Myxococcus guangdongensis: one gene and its partner. The protein of the gene in region 1 interacts with the protein of each later gene in a pairwise test. Links are inferred from orthologs where the notes say so. Each region holds a gene or a part of one and is shown in the gene's direction. Other genes may lie near its edges.

Region 1 (5,270 bases):
GCGCTTGAGGACATCGCGGCCGGACTTGGTTCCATTGCGCTTGCGGAACCCGTGGGTGCGGTTGCGGCGCAGCTTCGACGGCTGATACGTGCGCTTGGACACGGCTCGAACTCCTTGATGAGGGGTGGCGCCTCCTACGGCTTCGGCGCGACCTGAACTAGGGAAAGGGCCGGGTCCGTAGCCCCATTTCCGGGGCAAGTCAACGAAGGACCACCTGGACCACCCCCATTTTCCAGATCCAGGGAACGGATTCCAGGCGCCTGAATCCTCCCGGGAGCGTCCGCCCGCCTGGGTGGATCCATATGAAGCGACCAGGCAGCACCGGATTCGATCAACCCGGGAGCGGATCCGCGCGCACCTTCTCGAGGGCCCACGACAGGGCTTTGGGCGTTTTGCGTTCCGTACTCCCAGTCAACCCAGGGAGGCGGAGCCCCAGCGGTTGGGGGGAGGGGAGCGGATCCCCACAACGGCCCTGACTCGGCACGTCCGTTGCCAATTCGTGAGGTCTGGAAAAGATCCTTCAGCGGCGCCACTTTGGGTCGATAGCTTGATCCACCTGGACCCCTCTGTTAGCACCGCCGGACGCTCGCAGTCCCGCCCGCTTTGCACGGTTGAGACACACTTGAACGCCCTCGCCCAGGCCTCCGCCCCCCTTCCAAGTGCTGGAATTCTCTGGAACAAGTTGCTGGAGGCCGTCCGTCAGGAGGGCCGTCAGTACGCGCTCCAGTGGTTGGACCGGGTGCGCGCGCTGGAGGTCCGCGACAACGCCCTCGTGCTGGGTGTCCCCGACCGCTTCTTCCGCGACTGGGTGGACGACCACTACCGCGGTTTGCTCGAAGGACACCTGGCCCGGATGGACAACGGCCTGTCCTCGGTGACCTATGAAGTCGTCGAGGGACTCGTCCCCGACCCCCAGTTCCCGCCCATACCCACCGTGAAGGTCAGTGTAGGCCGGCCCTCGCGCCTGAACAGCCGCTTCACGTTCAGCACCTTCGTGGTGGCGGACAGCAACCAGCTGCCGGCGGCGGCGGCGCAGGCGGTGTCGGACAAGCCGGGCCACCACTACAACCCGCTCTACATCTATGGCGGCACGGGGTTGGGGAAGACGCACCTGCTCCAGGCCGTGGGCAACCACATCTGGGAGAAGGACCCCTCGCAGCGCGTGGTGTTCCTCTCCAGCGAGCAGTTCACCAACGAGTACGTGGAGAGCGTGCGCGAGCACCGCATGACCGACTTCCGGCGCAAGTTCCGGGAGGAGTGCGACGTGCTGCTCATCGACGACATCCAGTTCCTGGGCAAGCGCGAGGAGACGCAGAAGGAGTTCTTCTACACCTTCAACACGCTCTACGAGCTGGGCAAGGCCATCATCCTCACCAGCGACACGGTGCCCGCGGAGATTCCGGGCCTGGAGGAGCGGCTGCGCAGCCGCTTCACCATGGGACTGATGACGGACATCCGCGAGCCCACGTACGAGACGCGCGTCGCCATCCTCCAGAAGAAGGCGGTGGCGGAGAACCTGGACCTGCCGGACTCCGTCGCGCACTTCATCGCCAAGCACATCCAGAAGAACGTGCGCGAGCTCGAGGGCGCGCTGGTGAAGCTGTCTGCGGTGCACAGCCTGACGCGCCAGCCGGTGACGGAGGAGTTCGCCGCCGAGGTCCTCCGCGACATCCTCCCCGCCCAGCACGTGGTGGACGTGGAGGCCATCCAGCGCGAGGTGGCCCGCTTCTACAAGGTCACGGTGGAGTCGCTGAAGGAGGACCGCCGTCACAAGGCCCTGGCGCACGCGCGGCAGGTGGCCATGTACCTGAGCCGCAAGCTGACCAAGAGCTCCTTCCCTGAAATCGCGTCGCGCTTCAGCAAGGACCACTCGACCGTCATCTCCGCGGTGCGCAAGGTGGAGGGCCTGCGTGAGTCGGACCCCACCGTGAAGCGCGAGCTGGCGGAGCTGGAGCTGCGGCTCGGCGGGCACTGAGCGCCCACCCACCGTCAGTCATCACGTCATACGCACGGTACAACCAGGAACGGGCCTCGCGCCCGTATCCCAGGTGCCGTGTCCCCTCGACTCAAGAGCCTGCTGACCCTGCTCGCCGTGTTGGCGGTGGTGGGGCTGTGGAGTCTCGAGTCCGCGAGGGACCTTCCTCGTGAGCGGCCCTCGCTCGCGCCCCTCCAGCCCGCACCGCGCTTCCCACCGCCGCCCGTGCTGACGCCGCCCGTCATCCCCTTCGGGGTGAAGGGGGTGCGGCGGGTGCTGAAGGCCGGGCTGACACACCGTTACCGTTTCGATTTGGACACGCGGACGGCGGAGCAGCTCCCCGGCGCGGAGGCGGGGCGCACCTGGCGGCACTCCGGCTGGAGCGGGGAGGTGGCGGTGACCTGGGCGGGCACGGAGGGAGGGCAGCACTTCTTCGTGGCGCGGGTGAAGCCCACGTGGGTGGAGGACGCGGAGCCGCTCGTGGACGGGGCCCTGCGCGACTTCCGCGCCAGCTTCGAGCGGCCCGTGTACGTGACACAGGACGAGCGTGGACAGGTGGTGGCCGTGCACTTCGACCTGTCGGTGGGTGAGCGGGCCCGGCGCTTCATTCGGCGACTGGTGGCGGCGACCCAGTTCGTGGCGGAGGAGGGACGCGCGTGGACCACGCAGGAGGAGGACACCACGGGGGACTTCGAGGCCGAGTACCGCGCCGGGGGCAGCGCCCACACCTACGTGAAGACGAAGCGGCGGTACCTGCGCACGGCGGTGCCCGTGTGGGCGCCCTCGGGGGCTGGTGGGCCGGGGCTCGTCGTTCCGAGGCCGCGAGGGCACTGGGACTTCACGCTCGATGAGGACGGGCTCGTGCGTGAGGTGACGGGCTCGGACGTGGTGGAGTCCGGAGGGGGCGCGACGGGGTTGCCGCTGGTGCGTACGGAGACGCGGGTGGCGATGACGCACCTGGGCTCGGAGCAGCGCGCGGTGAGCACGCTGAAGGACTTCCATGCCGCGCGCGCCCGGTGGAGCGCCGAGGTCCTCTCCTCACCGGAGACTTCGCGGGCCCTCTCGACGGAGAGCGGAGAGCAACCTTCGTCGGAGTTGCTCCAGACCTTGGCCCGAGCCGTGTCGAAGACGAATCCACCCTCGCCCGAGCAGGCCCACGCCTTGGCGCAGGCCATGACCACGATGGTGGGGAGGGTGGAGCGCCCCTCATTCGAGCTCGCTCGAGCACTTGCTCGGGCCGTCGGGACGACGACGGAACCCGCGTTGAGGGACGCGGTGGGACTGGCGTTGGGCACCGTGGTGCGAGGCCTCGAGCGCAGCGAGCCGGCCCGTGCCGTCGAGCTCCTCGACGGGTTGCTTCGTCGCTGCGAAGCCAGGCGCCTCGACGCACGGGAGTGTCTGCACGTGCTGGCCCGGACAGGCTCCTCCCGAGGCAGGGACTACGCTCGGAGGTCACTCGCGGACACCTCGCCCGAGGTGCGCGCCGCCGCGACACGGGCACTCGGCGCCATGAAGGGCGCGAGCATCGAAGCCCTGCTGGACGAAGTCATCCTCACGGATAAGGACGCCGGTGTCCGCGAGCAGGCCGCCACCCTGATGGCCCAGCGCGTCTCCGGCCCTCATCTGCGCACGGTGGCGCAGTGCCTGCGCACGGAGCCCGAGCCCCGCGTCCGCGCCGAGCTGGTGCGGATGCTGGGCCAGGTGCTCACTGTGGAGCCCCTGGCCACCGAGCTGCTTCGCGACGTGGCCGCGCGCGATGACGCGGAGGACCTCCGTCGGTTGGCCTCCTCACTCCTCGCGAAGGAGCAGGAGTAGCCCGACCTCGTCCCCCTCGCGCCGTCGCGCACCTGACCTCGCACGAGGCGACACGAGGCCCGTGCCTCACACGTCCGGAATCCACAGCGCGCGCAGGTCCGCGGGGAGCTGGCCCATCACATCGTCGGCCTCGCCCTCGGAGATGTGCTCGCGCACCGTGACGAACACCGCGCGGCACAGCCGCTCCGCCTCGTTCGGCGTGGTGTCCAGGTCGTCCGCGACCCTTTGCACGAACTCCAGCATCTTGAACTTGCGAGGAGGCAGGCCCTCGTGACGCGGACACCGTTGCAGCATGTCCCGGACCTTCTGGGGAAGCTGCGCCTCCAGGTCCTTCACCTCTCCGCCCATGAGCCGCTGCTCCAGGGTGCAGAGCACCGACTCCGCCGCCCGCTCCGCGAGCGCCCGGTCGACGCCCGCCCTCGCCTCCAAGTCCCGGATGAAGAACGCATACGTGCGCGATGTCCTCGACGCGTGCCGCTTCGCACGCAGCTCCTCGCTCGCACGCCCGTCCGCCTGCTGCTGTTGCCCTTCGGTTTCATTCGCCATGTCGTGGCCCTCCCTTCCTCCTCACCGTGACCACCGGCGGAGAGGAAGACACGGGACCTCCGTCCTTCGCCGGGGCGACATCCCAGGGCCCGGACGCATGGCGCGCCCGCTCACTCAGGGCCAGTCGGCGAACACCCGGTCGAACACGACCTGCAACACCGGCCGCCACAGCACCAGCCCCCACAGCGCGAGCGCGCCCAACCCCAGCGCGATGCCCGCCAGCGCCTGCCCCTTGCGCCCGATGGGCGGTCTCGCCTGCGCATCCACCGCCCGCAGCCCGAGGAAGCCGAGCACCAACGCCATGGGCACCATCAACGGGAAGGCCACCGACGCAACCCCCGCGGACAACGCGTGCCGCGCCAGCGGGTTGTTCACCTGCAGGTTCCACAACCGCCGCAGGTCCTTCTCGGACACCTGCACGCAGAAGAAGAGCCGGGTGCGGGTGTCGAGGAAGATCTGCAGCGAGGAGATGAACATCAGGAACCCGACCACCAGCGCCCCCGGGCCATACATCGACGTGGCCCAGAGCCCTCCCACCACGGGCGTGAGCACCAGGCCCGGCCTCGCCCACCACTCCCCCAGGAAGAACGCCGCGCCCACCCCCGCCGCGCCGAGCAGCAGCGGCACCAGCCTCCACTCCTCCAGGTACAGGGCCAGCGCCGCCAGGCCCACGAGCAGCACCGACACGGCCGCCACCGTCCAGGCATTCGCGTCGCGCCGACCCCAGCGCTCCAGGCGGAAGGCCTCCAGGTAGTTCACCTCCGGCCGGGCCGCGCAGGTGGCGCAATACAGCACGCCCATCACCCACGTCGCGCACGTGTCACAGGTGAACGCGCCACACCGCTGACAGGTGGCCCCCGCTTCCTCCTCGGGGTGGACCGCGCAGCGGGGCACGACACCGACGGAGGAGACCATGGCCCCAGTGTGACATGGA
Region 2 (3,630 bases), on another replicon or contig:
CGACGTGCAGATGCCGGGGCTGACGGGCTTCGAGGTGCTAGAGGCGCTCGGCGCGGAGTCAGGCCCCGCCGTAATCTTCTCCACGGCCTATGACGGCTTCGCGCTCCGGGCCTTCGAGGCGCACGCGGTGGACTACCTGCTCAAGCCCTACGACGGCGAGCGCTTCACCCGCGCGCTGGACAAGGCCCACGCCCAGCTCGTCGGAGGCGGCGCCGAGGCGGAGCGTCTGCAGGCGCTGCTGCGCGAGGTGACCACCGCGACGCCCCGGCGCACGTTGGAGCGGCTGGTGGTGAAGTCCGGCGAGGCCTGGGTGCCGCTGCGCCTGGAGGAGGTGTGGCGCCTGTCCTCCGAGGACAAGTACGTGCGCGTCCACACGGCGAATGGCGAGCACCTGGTCCGCCAGAGCCTCCGCTCCCTGGAGGAGCGCCTGGACCCGGAGCGCTTCGTGCGCATCCACCGGGGCGACATCATCAACCTGGACGCCGTGGCCCGGCTGGAGCCCTGGACCCACGGCGACGGCATCCTCGTGCTGAAGAACGGCACGACGGTGGTCCTCAGCCGCACGTGGCGTGAAGCGTTCCTGCGCCGCTGGGGCTTCGAGGGATGACGTGGTGGGGTGGAGGACGCCTTCAGCCCACCCGTTGCTACAGGTCTGTGGCGGAAAAATAGGGGGATGTCAGAGCCGCCTGTAGAGTGGACGGGCAGCCATGGAGAACTCCCTCGACGTCAGAGACGGGCGAAAGGTCCACGAGGACCTCGCCGCCGAGCGCGCGGTCCTAGGGTCCGTGCTCGCGGACAACTCACTCATCTCCGCGGTGGGCGAAGTCGTCCACACGGACGATTTCTCCAGCCCGGCGCACGCCCAGATTTTCGCGGCGATGCTCCGCCTGGACGGCCAGAGCAAGCAGGTCGACCACCTGACGCTGGCCGAGGAGCTGAAGGTCCTCGGGCAGCTCGTCGCCGTGGGCGGCCCCGCGTACCTGATGCGGCTGGACCAGGTCGTCCCGCTGGCCTCCAACGCGGTCCAGTACGCGAACATCGTCAAGGACCAGGCGCTGCGGCGCCGGCTCGCGAACGTGGGCCGGGAGATTCAGGAGCTCGCCAGCCAGGAGACGGGCGAGCTGGAGGTGCTGCTCGACGAGGCCGAGCGCAAGGTGTTCCTCCTCGCGGAGAAGAAGCGCGAGGGAGATTTGCGTCCGGTCAGCGAGCTGATGGAGCACACGCTCGACCTGCTCGACAAGATGAAGACGGCGGCGACGGGCATCACGGGCCTGTCCACCGGCTACATCGACCTGGACAACCAGCTCACGGGCCTGCACGCCGGCGAGCTCATCATCCTCGCGGCCCGTCCGGGTGTCGGCAAGACGTCGTTCGCCATGAACATGGCGGTGCACGCGGCGCTCAAGGAGAACAAGGCCGTCGGCATCTTCAGCCTGGAAATGCCCGCCGACCAGCTGCTCATGCGTCTGCTCGCGTCCACCGCGCGCGTGGACATGAAGAAGCTGCGTGGCGGCCGGCTCTCTCCGCACGACGAGGAGAAGTTCCAGGAGATGGCGGGCGCGCTCTACAACGCACCCATCTACATCGACGACTCCGGTGGTCTGTCGCCGTTCGACTTGCGCGCGAAGGCGCGGCGCGTGAAGCAGAAGGACCCGCGCCTGTCGCTCCTCATCATCGACTACCTCCAGCTCATGCATCAGAAGGGCAAGGTGGAGAGCCGTCAGTTGGAGGTCGCCGAAATCTCCCGCGCGCTCAAGCAGCTGGCCAAGGAGCTGGAGGTGCCCATCATCGCCCTCAGTCAGCTCAGCCGTAAGGTCGAGGAACGCAAGGGCGGCAAGCCCATGCTGTCGGACCTTCGTGAGTCCGGCTCCATCGAGCAGGACGCCGACGTGGTGATGTTCATCCACCGTGAAGAGATGGAGGAAGGCGGAGAGGCGCCGCCTCCTTCGACGGGAGCCACCACCGTCATCCCAGTCGAGCTCATCGTCGCCAAGCAGCGCAACGGCCCCATCGGTGAAATCCCGCTGGTGTTCCTCGCCGAGTACACCCGCTTCGAGAGCCGCAGCCGCGGCGAGTAGGCACGCCGCCCGGTCCTCGGGTGGAGCGTTCTCACGGCGGCGCATGGCACCCGCGGGACTCGGCGCCGGAGCACGAGCCTCGCGACCAGTGAGTGGTTGCTGCCCTCCCGGGCTGCGCACCGAGGCTGGTGTAGGCCTGCTGCGCGCACCTGCTCGCAGCCCGTCTCCAGAGCGGCGCCTCCGCACGAGCCTCGCTGCCAAGGAGTGCGAGATGGCGGCCTGGGCCGCCAAGCACCGGAGTCGCCGCGGGCCCGCGGAGCGCGCCTATTCGCGGCCCGTCTTGAGATACCGGACCACCAGCCGCCGGGCGGTGCGCGTGGCCTCGTCGAGCGGTTTTCCCCGCCCCAGCTCCGTCGCCAGCGCCGACGCCAGCCGGCACCCCGTCCCGCGCTTCTCCGGGGAGCGCGCGAGCCGCGGGCCTCGCACCTCGAGCACCCCGTCGGGCGTGGCCAGCACATCGGCGAGCGCCCCCGTGTCGGGCAGGTGCCCGCCCTTCACCAGCACCGCGCCGAAGCCATGCGACAGCAGCTCCGTCGCCGCCGCGCGCGCGCCCTCCACGTCCTCCGGCACGGGCCGCGACAGGAGCCACCCCGCCTCATCGAGGTTCGGCGTGAGCACCACGCGCGGCCCCGCGAGCGACAGGTAGCGCCGCGCGGACAGGCGCGACAGCCGCTGTCCTCGCGACGTGAAGACCACCGGGTCCACCACCCACCACGCCTTCGCGCTCTTCAAGGCGCGGCTCGCGGCCTCCAGCTGCGGCAGTCCCGGCACCATCCCCCACTTCACCGCGTGCACGTCACCCAGCTCGCGCGCGGCGGTGAGCTGCGCGGTCACCACGCGCGGAGGCGACGCCGTCCAGCAGAACGTCTGCCGGCCCTGCGCCGTCTGCGCCAGCGGCACCGCCACGGGCTGCCCTCCCAGCGCGCGCACCGCGGCCACGTCCGCCAGCAACCCCGCCCTCCCCGTCGGCTCCAACCCCGCGAGCAGCACCACCCTCGGGCTCATCGCCGATGCTCACGCGCCTTCTGCACGAAGGTCTTGTACAGCCCCACGTGCACGGGAACCGTCGTGGACATGTACTCGGGATGCCACTGCACGCCCACGGCGAAGGCGTGCGCGGTGGACTCGATGGCCTCCACCACGCCATCCGGCGCCATGGCGCAGAGGGTCACGTCCTTGCCCGCCGTGCGCACCGCCTGATGGTGCGTGGAGTTCACCATCAGCTGGCCATGCCCCACCGCCTCCGCCAGGAGCGAGCCGCTGCGCACGTCCACCGGATGCTGCGGCTGGGTGCGGTCATGCTTCTGCTCGTGCTCGCGCGCGCCCTGCACCTCGCGGCCGATGTCCTGGAACAACGTGCCGCCCAGCACCACGTTGAGCAACTGCATGCCCCCGCAGATGCCCAGCACGGGCATGTTCCGCTTGAGCGCGCCACGCATCAGCGCGGCCTCGAACGCGGTGCGCCCCTCCTTGAGCGCGCCCAATCCCTCGCGCGCCGTCTCGCCGTACGCCTCGGGCGGGATGTCGAACGCGCCGCCGGTGACGAGCAGCC

What was found.
Region 2: the proteins of dnaA (region 1) and dnaB interact in binary tests that used the Escherichia coli proteins (3 or more experiments, as listed by UniProt). The link is inferred for Myxococcus guangdongensis from one-to-one orthologs.

What each region holds. Positions count from the first base shown.
Region 1 is NZ_JAJVKW010000012.1:177,057-182,326, reverse strand. The notes cover bases 1-2,798. They hold dnaA (chromosomal replication initiator protein DnaA), read left to right. Parts: upstream 1-622; coding sequence 623-1,975; downstream 1,976-2,798. Other genes in these bases: LXT21_RS45510 (HEAT repeat domain-containing protein), read left to right, coding at 2,054-2,798; rpmH (50S ribosomal protein L34), read right to left, coding at 1-102. In the rest of the region: more of LXT21_RS45510, read left to right, coding at 2,799-3,790; LXT21_RS32090 (DUF2267 domain-containing protein), read right to left, coding at 3,857-4,336; LXT21_RS32085 (B-box zinc finger protein), read right to left, coding at 4,451-5,251. UniProt on the Escherichia coli protein: Plays an essential in the initiation and regulation of chromosomal replication. Binds in an ATP-dependent fashion to the origin of replication (oriC) to initiate formation of the DNA replication initiation complex once per cell cycle.
Region 2 is NZ_JAJVKW010000001.1:485,072-488,701, forward strand. Bases 1-2,892 are described here. They hold dnaB (replicative DNA helicase), read left to right. Parts: upstream 1-707; coding sequence 708-2,078; downstream 2,079-2,892. Other genes in these bases: LXT21_RS01980 (LytR/AlgR family response regulator transcription factor), read left to right, coding at 1-607; thiD (bifunctional hydroxymethylpyrimidine kinase/phosphomethylpyrimidine kinase), read right to left, coding at 2,343-2,892. Also shown: more of thiD, read right to left, coding at 2,893-3,083; LXT21_RS01995 (gamma-glutamyl-gamma-aminobutyrate hydrolase family protein), read right to left, coding at 3,080-3,630. UniProt on the Escherichia coli protein: The main replicative DNA helicase, it participates in initiation and elongation during chromosome replication. Travels ahead of the DNA replisome, separating dsDNA into templates for DNA synthesis.